Regions from separate parts of the Streptomyces sp. NPDC050704 genome, predicted to be linked through region 3. Evidence: riboswitches for the same ligand, from Rfam matches in the RefSeq annotation. Region 3 holds a riboswitch; each other region holds the start of a gene.
What was found. Region 3 has a riboswitch for thiamine pyrophosphate ahead of thiO (glycine oxidase ThiO). Riboswitches for the same ligand answer to the same signal wherever they lie in the genome.
Positions count from the first base shown of each region.

Region 1: it holds a riboswitch for thiamine pyrophosphate, as region 3 does, so the genes downstream of both, AB0I18_RS16890 (thiamine ABC transporter substrate-binding protein) here and thiO (glycine oxidase ThiO) in region 3, are expected to answer to the same signal.
Region 2: it holds a riboswitch for thiamine pyrophosphate, as region 3 does, so the genes downstream of both, thiC (phosphomethylpyrimidine synthase ThiC) here and thiO (glycine oxidase ThiO) in region 3, are expected to answer to the same signal.

Region 1 is NZ_JBFAHW010000024.1:94,460-97,707, forward strand. It holds gene AB0I18_RS16885 (iron ABC transporter permease) at 1-94, opposite strand, end outside; gene AB0I18_RS16890 (thiamine ABC transporter substrate-binding protein) at 211-1,302, opposite strand; TPP riboswitch at 1,382-1,513, opposite strand; gene rlmN (23S rRNA (adenine(2503)-C(2))-methyltransferase RlmN) at 1,545-2,651, opposite strand; gene AB0I18_RS16900 (phosphatidate cytidylyltransferase) at 2,765-3,248, opposite strand, start outside.
Region 2 is NZ_JBFAHW010000010.1:134,646-137,893, forward strand. It holds gene AB0I18_RS08075 (VWA domain-containing protein) at 1-90, opposite strand, end outside; gene thiC (phosphomethylpyrimidine synthase ThiC) at 225-2,054, opposite strand; TPP riboswitch at 2,047-2,203, opposite strand; gene AB0I18_RS08085 (YibE/F family protein) at 2,275-3,248, shown strand, end outside.
Region 3 is NZ_JBFAHW010000057.1:54,763-58,010, reverse strand. It holds gene AB0I18_RS29870 (thiazole synthase) at 1-56, opposite strand, end outside; gene thiS (sulfur carrier protein ThiS) at 60-281, opposite strand; gene thiO (glycine oxidase ThiO) at 278-1,495, opposite strand; TPP riboswitch at 1,493-1,606, opposite strand; gene AB0I18_RS29855 (hypothetical protein) at 1,659-2,003, shown strand; gene AB0I18_RS29850 (FAD-dependent oxidoreductase) at 2,090-3,248, shown strand, end outside.

The DNA.
Region 1 (3,248 bases), on a different contig from region 3:
ACTGCCAGACCCCGTCGATCTTCAGCCCGCGGGCCACGATCGCCGCGACCGGGTAGGCGAAGAAGACCGCGAAGAACGCGACGGGCACGGCCATGAGACCGAGCCGAGCCGCGCTGTTCGTACGCGCGCGCGGCTTCGCCTCGGGCGACTTCGCTCCGGACAGCTCCGCTCCGGACGGCTCCGCTCCGCGCGGTTCTGCTTCGGGCGGCTCTACTTCAGTACGAGCGAGGTCCACGACTTGACCCACTGGTCCCGGTTGTCGGCGATCTTGGCGGGGTCCAGGGTCTCGGGATCCTCGGCCTGCGGTCCGAACTTCGTGAACTCGGCGGGCACCTGAGCGGCCTCGCGCACCGGGTACACGAACATGTTGAGCGGCATGTCGTCCTGGAACTTCTTGCTGATCAGGAAGTCGACGAGCGCCTTGCCGCCCTTCTCGTTCCTGGCGTTGCTCAGCAGCCCCGCGTACTCGACCTGCCGGAAGCAGGTGCCGGCCGCGACGCCGGTCGGTGCGGTCTTCGGCTTCGGGTCGGCGTAGATGACCTCGGCGGGCGGCGAGGAGGCGTACGAGACGACGAGCGGCCGGTCCGCCTTGGCCTTCTTGCCGCCGGCGGAGCCCGAGAACTCCTCGTTGTAGGCCTGCTCCCACCCGTCGACGACCTTCACGCCGTTGGCCTTGAGCTTCTTCCAGTAGTCCTGCCAGCCGTCATCGCCGTACTTGGCGGCGGTACCGAGCAGGAAGCCGAGTCCGGGCGAGGAGGTGGACGCGTTCTCGGTGACGAGCAGGTTCTTGTACGCGGGCTTGATCAGGTCGTCGAAGGACGTCGGCGGGGCCAGCTTGCGCTTGCTGAAGTAGGCCTTGTCGTAGTTGACGCAGATGTCTCCGGAGTCGATGGGCGTGACCCGGTGCTTGTCCTGGTCGGCCCGGTACTCCGGCAGGATCAGGTCGGAGCCCTTGGCCTCGTACGACTGGAACAGCCCGTTGTCGAGTGCCCGTGACAGCAGGGTGTTGTCGACGCCGAAGAAGACGTCGCCCTGCGGGTTGTCCTTGGTGAGGATCGCCTTGTTGACGGCCTGTCCGGCGTCGCCGTCCTTGAGGACCCTGACCTTGTACCCGGACTCCTTCTCGAACGCCGTCAGCACGTCCTTGGTGTAGGCGAAGGAGTCGTGACTGACGAGGGTCACGGTCTTGGATCCGGAGCCGGAGCCGCCGGTCTGGTCGTCGGAGTCGGACGAACCGCACGCGGCGAGCGTGACAAGGCCCAGCCCGACGGCCACGGCCGTGAACTTCCTGGTGGTGCTCACTGACTTTCCTCCTGGGTTACCAGGAAGAGACGCGGCCCTGCCCGGGAACCTCTGAAAGTTCCCGGGCAGGGCGCAACAGCTCGAGTAATGACCGAACTTCCTACCCAGAATGACCTGGGCAAGGTTCAGAGGGTCTGCGGCCCGCCAGGTCCTTTCATCCGTGACCCGGCTACCGCACTCTCAGCGCTGTGGCGCTCCCCTGTCGGAATATGAAGATGTGCTTACGGGGCCAGCGTACCGCCCTATCGCTCGGTGGCCGCGAGCTGCCCGCACGCCCCGTCGATCTCCTGGCCGCGGGTGTCCCGGACGGTCACCGGCACGCCGTGCGCCGCGATGGCCTCGACGAACGCCTTCTCGTCCTCGGGCCGCGAGGCGGTCCACTTGGAGCCGGGCGTCGGGTTCAGCGGGATCAGGTTCACGTGCACGGGCTTGCCCTTGAGCATCCGGCCGAGCCGGTCACCGCGCCACGCCTGGTCGTTGATGTCCCGGATGAGCGCGTACTCGATGGAGAGCCGACGGCCCGACTTGGCCGCGTACTCCCATCCGGCGTCCAGGACCTCACGCACGTTCCACCGCGTGTTGACCGGGACGAGGGTGTCGCGCAGCTCGTCGTCCGGTGCGTGCAGGGAGATGGCGAGGCGGCACTTGAAGCCCTCGTCGGAGAACCGGTTGATGGCAGGGACAAGCCCCACCGTCGACACGGTTATCCCGCGCTGCGACAGCCCGAGCCCGTCCGGCTCGGGGTCGGTGAGGGCCCGGATGGACTGGACGACCCGCTTGTAGTTGGCGAGGGGCTCGCCCATACCCATGAACACGATGTTGCTCAGCCGCGCCGGGCCACCGGGGACCTCACCGTCCCGGAGTGCCCGCATCCCGTCCACGATCTGGTGCACGATCTCGCCGGTGGACAGGTTCCGGTCGAGACCGGCCTGTCCGGTGGCGCAGAACGGGCAGTTCATCCCGCACCCGGCCTGCGAACTGATGCACATGGTGACCCGGTCCGGGTACCGCATCAGCACGGACTCGACGAGCGTGCCGTCGAAGAGCCGCCACAGGGTCTTGCGGGTGGTGCCCTCGTCGGTGGACAGGTGCCGCACGACCGTCATCAGCTCGGGCAGCAGCGCCTCCTGGAGCTTGGCGCGCGACCCCGCGGGGATGTCGGTCCACTGCTCCGGATCGTGCGCGTACCGCGCGAAGTAGTGCTGCGAGAGCTGCTTGGCGCGAAACGGCTTCTCACCGATCGCGGCAACCGCCTCTTTACGCTCGGCGGGCGTGAGATCGGCAAGGTGCCGCGGCGGCTTCTTGGCTCCGCGCGGGGCGACGAAAGTGAGTTCTCCGGGCTTAGGCATAGCCATACAAGTGTCGCAGACATACGAAGAGGGACCCGCCACCCTGTGGACAACGGGCCCCTCACGTACGTTTATGCAGGTCAACCGGTCAGCCGGTCGATGGGTCAGCCGGGTCAGCCGGACCCCACGAAGATCACCATCAACAACCACACCACCGGAGCCGTCGGCAGAAGCGAGTCGAGGCGGTCCATGATCCCGCCGTGCCCCGGCAGCAGCGTGCCCATGTCCTTGATGCCGAGGTCGCGCTTGATCATGGACTCGCCGAGGTCGCCGAGCGTGGCGGTGACCGCGACCGCGAAGCCGACGAGCAGGCCCTGCCACCAAGTGCCGTCGTCGATGAGGAACTCCATGCACAGTGCGCCCCCCACCATCGCGAAGGCGACCGCGCCGAGCAGGCCCTCGCGGGTCTTGCCGGGGCTGATGCGCGGGGCGAGCTTGTGCGTGCCGAAGCGCCAGCCGATGGCGTACGCGCCGGTGTCGCTGACGACGGCCAGCACCAGGAACGTCAGCACCCGCCACGCGCCGTCGTCGGCGGTGAGCATCAGCGCCACGAAGGTGGCGAGGAAGGGGATGTAGAAGGCCGCGAAGACCCCGGCC
Region 2 (3,248 bases), on a different contig from region 3:
ACCGGGCCCTTCGGACCAAGCAAGCTCGGCGCGGACTACGGAAGACCCGACCGGAAGATTGGCGCCCTTGCTCATGGATCTCGCTGTCATACAGCCAGTGTGCCGAGCCCGGCGAGCCGAGGCCTCCCTTCCTCCAAGTCTCATCCGAGGTGATGCCCCAGCCCTCGTGGCCCAGGGCCCGGGCTCGGGCTCGGGGCATCACCGCTGCCTCGGTCGGCCCTGGCTCAGTCCGCCAGTGGCAGGTACACCCGATTTCCCGCGGCCGCGAACTCCTTCGACTTCTGCGCCATTCCCTCCTCGATCTCCGCCTGCGAATCACCGTGCTCGCGGCGGATGTCGTGTGAGATCTTCATCGAACAGAACTTCGGCCCGCACATGGAGCAGAAGTGCGCCGTCTTGGCCGGCTCGGCCGGGAGTGTCTCGTCGTGGAACTCTCGGGCCGTGACCGGGTCGAGGGCCAGGTTGAACTGGTCCTCCCAGCGGAACTCGAAGCGGGCGTCCGACAGTGCGTCGTCCCACTCCTGTGCGCCCGGGTGTCCCTTGGCGAGGTCCGCTGCATGGGCCGCGATCTTGTAGGTGATGACGCCGGTCTTGACGTCGTCACGGTTGGGCAGGCCCAAGTGCTCCTTGGGCGTGACGTAGCAGAGCATGGCCGTGCCCCACCAGGCGATCATCGCGGCACCGATACCGGAGGTGATGTGGTCGTACGCCGGCGCGACGTCCGTCGTCAGCGGGCCGAGCGTATAGAACGGAGCTTCATCACAGATCTCCTGCTGAAGGTCGATGTTCTCCTTGATCTTGTGCATCGGGACATGCCCCGGGCCCTCGATCATGGTCTGTACGTTGAAACGCTTCGCGATCCTGTTGAGTTCCCCGAGCGTCTCCAACTCGGCGAACTGCGCACGGTCGTTGGCGTCCGCGATCGAGCCGGGCCGCAGGCCGTCGCCGAGCGAGTAGGTGACGTCGTACGCGGCGAGGATCTCGCAGAGCTCCTCGAAGTTCTCGTACAGGAACGACTCCTTGTGGTGGGCCAGGCACCACGCCGCCATGATCGAGCCGCCACGCGAGACGATGCCGGTCTTGCGGTTCGCGGTGAGCGGGACGTACGACAGGCGCACGCCGGCGTGGACCGTCATGTAGTCCACACCCTGCTCGGCCTGCTCGATGACCGTGTCCTTGTAGATCTCCCAGGTCAGCTCCTCGGCACGGCCGTCGACCTTTTCCAGCGCCTGGTAGAGCGGGACCGTGCCGATGGGGACGGGGGAGTTGCGCAGGACCCATTCACGCGTCGTGTGGATGTTGCGGCCGGTGGACAGGTCCATGACCGTGTCGGCGCCCCAGTGGGTCGCCCAGGTCATCTTCTCGACCTCCTCCTCGATGGAGGAGGTGACCGCGGAGTTGCCGATGTTGGCGTTGACCTTCACCAGGAACCGCTTGCCGATGATCATCGGCTCGATCTCCGGGTGGTTGACGTTGGCCGGCAGCACGGCCCGGCCCGCGGCGATCTCCTCGCGTACGACTTCGGGCGAAACGTTCTCCCGGATGGCCACGTACTCCATCTCGGGCGTGATCTCACCCCGCCTCGCGTACGTGAGTTGCGTCACGGCTTGTCCGTCGCGGCTGCGCCGCGGCTGGCGCGGACGCCCGGGGAAGACCGCGTCGAGGTTGCGCAGTCCGCCGCGCGGCGAGGTGTGCTTGATCCCGTCGTCCTCGGGACGAAGGGGACGGCCCGCGTACTCCTCGGTGTCGCCCCGGGCGATGATCCAGTTCTCGCGCAGGGGTGCCAAACCCCTGCGTACGTCGGTGTCGACGGTCGGATCGGTGTACGGGCCGGAGGTGTCGTACAGGGTGACCGACTGTCCGTTGGTGAGGTGCACCTGACGGACCGGCACCCGCAGGTCGGGGCGCGAACCCTCGACATACGCCTTGTGCCAGCCGATGGACTTCCCGGTCTCGCCGCTCTCGGGTGAGGCGGACTCCCCACCGCTGTCGCCCGGAGCGAACGCCCCGTTTGTCTGGCTGGAGGCAGGCGTGCGTACGTCCTTGTTGGTCATGAGACCTACTCCCTACGCCGGCATTACCCGGTAACAGGTTCGGCGGTCGACGCAGCGGCTTCCGTCCGCCGATGTTTCATGTGAAACATCGCTGGGACGAAGGTCAGCGCCCTCTCAGCCCGGTGCTCCGAGCTCCCGCGTGTGCAAAGGTGACTCCACGCTAGCGTCACAATGGGCGCGGTGAACAGTGGGCCCCCGCCGTTCTTGCGATGATCGGTCGGTGACCACGACGCAGCAGCCCCCACCCCCACCGTCCGAACCACCGCACGGACGCGGCCCCGACGGCCATGGGCACGAGGGCGGACATGGACACGGAAACGACGGACCAGGACCGGGCGGCGGCGGTAACTGGTTCGGTGGCGGCAGCGGTGAGGGACCAGGCGGCGGGCACGGCCACTCGCACAGTCATGGGCCGGCCGCCCCTGTCTCGATGCACCTGCGAAAGGTCATCGCGGCGGTACTGATCCCCTTCGCCGCGGCGGTCATCGTCGGGCTCGCGGTGCTCTGGCCAGGCGGTGCACCGGGGCACGAACGCACGGGGGTCGGCTTCGACCGGCAGACCCAGCAGGCCACCGTGACCAAGCTCGACAAGGTGGACTGCAAGTCCGTGAACGCCTCGGGGGAGACCCCGACCGGTGACACCTCCACCGCCGAGGGCTCGTCGGCGCAGCAACAGGCAACCGGCACCTGCAAGAAGGCGACGATCCGCGTCGACAGCGGCAAGGACAAGGGCCGTACCTTCACGGAGATCGTCCAGCCGGACTCCTCGCGGCAGCTGAAGCAGGGCCAGGAGGTGATCGTGGCGTACGCGCCCGACGCCCCCGAGGAGCTCCAGTACTCGGTCACCGATGTGAACCGCAGGCTGCCGATGGCGCTGCTGGCAGGTATCTTCGCCGTCGCCGTGGTCGTGGTGGGCCGGTTGCGTGGCCTCATGGCGCTGATCGCGCTGGCCGTCAGCTTCCTCATCCTGACGTTCTTCATCCTGCCCGCGATCCTGCAGGGTTCGAACCCGCTGGTCGTGGCGGTGGTCGGGGCCAGCGCCATCATGCTGATCGCTCTCTACATGTGCCATGGGCTCTCGGCCCGCACGTCCGTTGCGGTAGTGGGCACACTGCTCTCGTTGCTGCTGATCGGGCTGCTCGGCTCGGTGTTCATCGGCTGGGCCGCGCTGACCGGCAACACGGACGACAACAC
Region 3 (3,248 bases):
ATGATGAGGCGGGACGTGAAGGACGTACCGCCGAGGACGAAGGGGTCGTCGGCCATGGGTCAGCCTCCTTGGACGGCGGTGAGGACTTCGACGCGGTCTCCCTCGGAGAGGAGGGTTTTCGCCCACCGCGCGCGCGGGACGACGGTTTCGTTGAGCGCGGCGGCCACTCCTGAGGGGGCCGCGGTGAGGGCGGCGACGACTGTGTCCAGGGCGGTGCCCGCGGCGAACTCGCGCGGCTCACCGTTGACGGAGATGGTCGTGAGTGCGGTTGCCCGGGTCATGCGGGCTGCTCCGTGAGTGCGGCGGTACTGAAGCGCTTGGGCGTGAACGGGCGGGCCTCGTCCGGGAGTTCACCGGTGGTCAGGGCGTGCGCCAGGGCGTCGCCGGTGATCGGCGTGAGCAGCACGCCGTTGCGGTAGTGGCCGGTGGCCAGGAGGAGCCCGGGGAGTTCGGTCGGGCCGAGCAGTGGCGCGTTGTCGGGGGAGGCCGGCCGCAGCCCGGCCCGCGTCTCGGTGAGCGGCAGCTCGGTGATGCCGGGTACGAGCTCGTGGGCGTCCCGCAGCAGCTCGTACACGCCGCCCGCGGTCACCGTCGTGTCCCAGCCCAGCTCCTCGCTGGTCGCGCCGACCACCAGCTCGCCGCTCTCGCGCGGCACGAGGTAGACCTGGCTGCCCCGGACGACGGCGCGCACGGTCCGGCTCAGGAAGGGCGCGTACCGTTTCGGCACGGTCAGCCGCAGCACCTGGCCCTTCACGGGACGCACCGGCGGCAGCACGTGGTCGGGGACCCCGGCGAGGCGCCCGCTGAGGCTGCCCGCGGCGAGGACGACCTGGCCGGCCGACAGTTCGGTCCCGTCGGCGGTACGGACTCCGGCGGCCCGGTCCCGTACGACGGTCAGCCGCTCGGCCCACGTCCGGTGGAAGACCACTCCGGCCCGCTCGCAGGCCGTGACCAGGGCCCCGGCCAGCCGCCGCGGATCGACCTGGTGGTCGCCGTCGACCCGCAGGCCGCCGCGCACACCCGGCGCGAGCATCGGCTCCAGGCGCCGGCACTCGCGGCCGCTCAGCCACTCGGAGTCCAGGCCCGACTGACTCTGCAGGACGTGCAGTTCGCGCAGATGGGCCCGGTCGTCGGCGTCGAGCGCGACGGCGAGCGTGCCGCACCGGCGGTAGCCGAGGTCCTGGCCGGTCGCCTCGGTCAGCTCCTCGGCGAAGTCCGGATAGCGGCGGGCGGAGGCCAGGTTGAGGCCGAGCAGGGTCTGCTCGCCGTAGTGCAGCTCGGTGACGGCGGCCAGCATCCCGGCCGCCACCTGCGCGGCGCCGCCGCCCGGTTCGGGATCCATGAGCGCGGTCGTGAAGCCGCGCTGCGCCGCCCGCCAGGCCGTGACCAGGCCGATGATGCCGCCCCCGACGACCAGTACGTCGGATGTGACGGACGCGGATGCAGCTGATGCGGATGCGGCTGATGCGGATGTGGCCGATGTTGTACGCGACATGGGCGTCCAGCCCCTCCCTTCGCCGGCATGACCCGGATCAGGTTCGTACGGTCGGAGGCCGTCCCAGCCTCCCTCTCAGCCCGGTTCGTCCGGGCTCCCGCGAGTGCTCTACGTTGGCCACCCTAGCCCTTCGTCGCACGCCTCAGTAAGGGAGCCTCACGGCATGGCCCGCTCGCTCGACGGTCTCTTCCTCGCTCCCGTCGCCGACCAAGCCCCAGGTCAGGTGGGCACGCGCACCCGGTTCGCGTACCACGAGAAGGACGGCGAGATCTGGGCCGAGTACGCGGGCGGCGACGTCGTACGCGGCCATCTCGTGGGCACCCGCGCGGGCGACCGCCTCGACTTCCGGTACGTACAGCTCAAGCGGGACGGCACCACCTCCTCGGGGCACTGCGAGTCCCGGGTCGTCGAGCTGGCCGACGGGCGGGTGCGCCTGGAGGAGACCTGGGAGTGGGAGTCGCAGCCGGGCAGCGGGACAAGTGTGGTCGAAGAGGTCACCGGGAACTGAACCCGCCGGCGCCGGGGAAGCCGCTGTGGAACAGGTCACTGATCGTGCCCCCTGACTGACAATCCGTCAGTGTCTATGGTGATCGTGTGAGCGAGCAGACGCAGGGACGGAGCCCGACGACGGGACGGAACGTCGTGATCGTCGGCGCGGGCATGGCCGGGGTGCAGACCGCGGTGGCCCTGCGGGAACGGGGCTTCACCGGCACCGTGACGCTGATCGGCGCGGAGCCCCACCAGCCCTACGACCGGCCGCCGCTGTCCAAGGCCGTACTCCTCGGCAAGGCGGAGGGCTCCGCCTTCGACGTCGACTTCGAGGCGCTGGGCGTCGAGCTTCGCCTGGGCCTCGAAGTGACCGGCCTGCGCCCTCGCCGGCACGAGCTCGACACGGCCGCCGGGCCCGTCCCGTACGACGTCCTGGTCGTCGCCACCGGCGCGGAACCGATCCATCTGCCGGGCGCCGAGGGCGTCCCCGGAGTCCATCTGCTGCGCACGCTGGACGACGCCGAGCGACTGCGGCCCGTACTCGCCCGGCAGCACGACATCGTGGTGGTGGGCGCGGGCTGGATCGGCGCCGAGTTCGCCACGGCGGCGCGCGAGGCGGGCTGTGCGGTGACCGTCGTCGAGGCCGCCGACCGGCCGCTGGTGGGCGCCCTGCCCGCCGAGGTGGCCGCCCCCATGGCGGCCTGGTACGCGGACAGCGGGGCGTTGTTGCGCACCCACGCGCGCGTGGAGCGCGTCGAGCCCGGCGCCGTGGTTCTGGACGACGGTTCGCGGGTACCCGCGGGTGCGGTCGTCGTCGGCATCGGGGCGCGGCCCGCCACGGCCTGGCTGGCCGGTTCCGGGATCGAGCTCGGCGCCCATCGCGAGGTCGTCGCGGACGACCATCTGCGCACCTCAGTGCCGGACGTGTACGCGGTCGGCGACTGCGCCTCCTTCCCGTCGGGCCGGTACGGCGAGCGCCTGCTGGTCCACCACTGGGACAACGCACTCCAGGGCCCTCGCACGGTCGCCGCGAACATCGTCGGCGAGACGGCCGCCGCGTACGACCCCGTGCCGTACTTCTGGTCCGAGCAGTTCGGCCGCTTCGTCCAGTACGCGGGCCACCACGCGTCCGCCGACACCGCCGTCTGGCGCGGCGACCCGACCGGCCCGTCCTGGTCGGTGTGCTGGCTCCGCGAGGACCGCCTGGTCGCGGTCCTGGCGGTGGGCCGGCCGCGGGACCTGGCACAGGGACGGCGGCTGATCG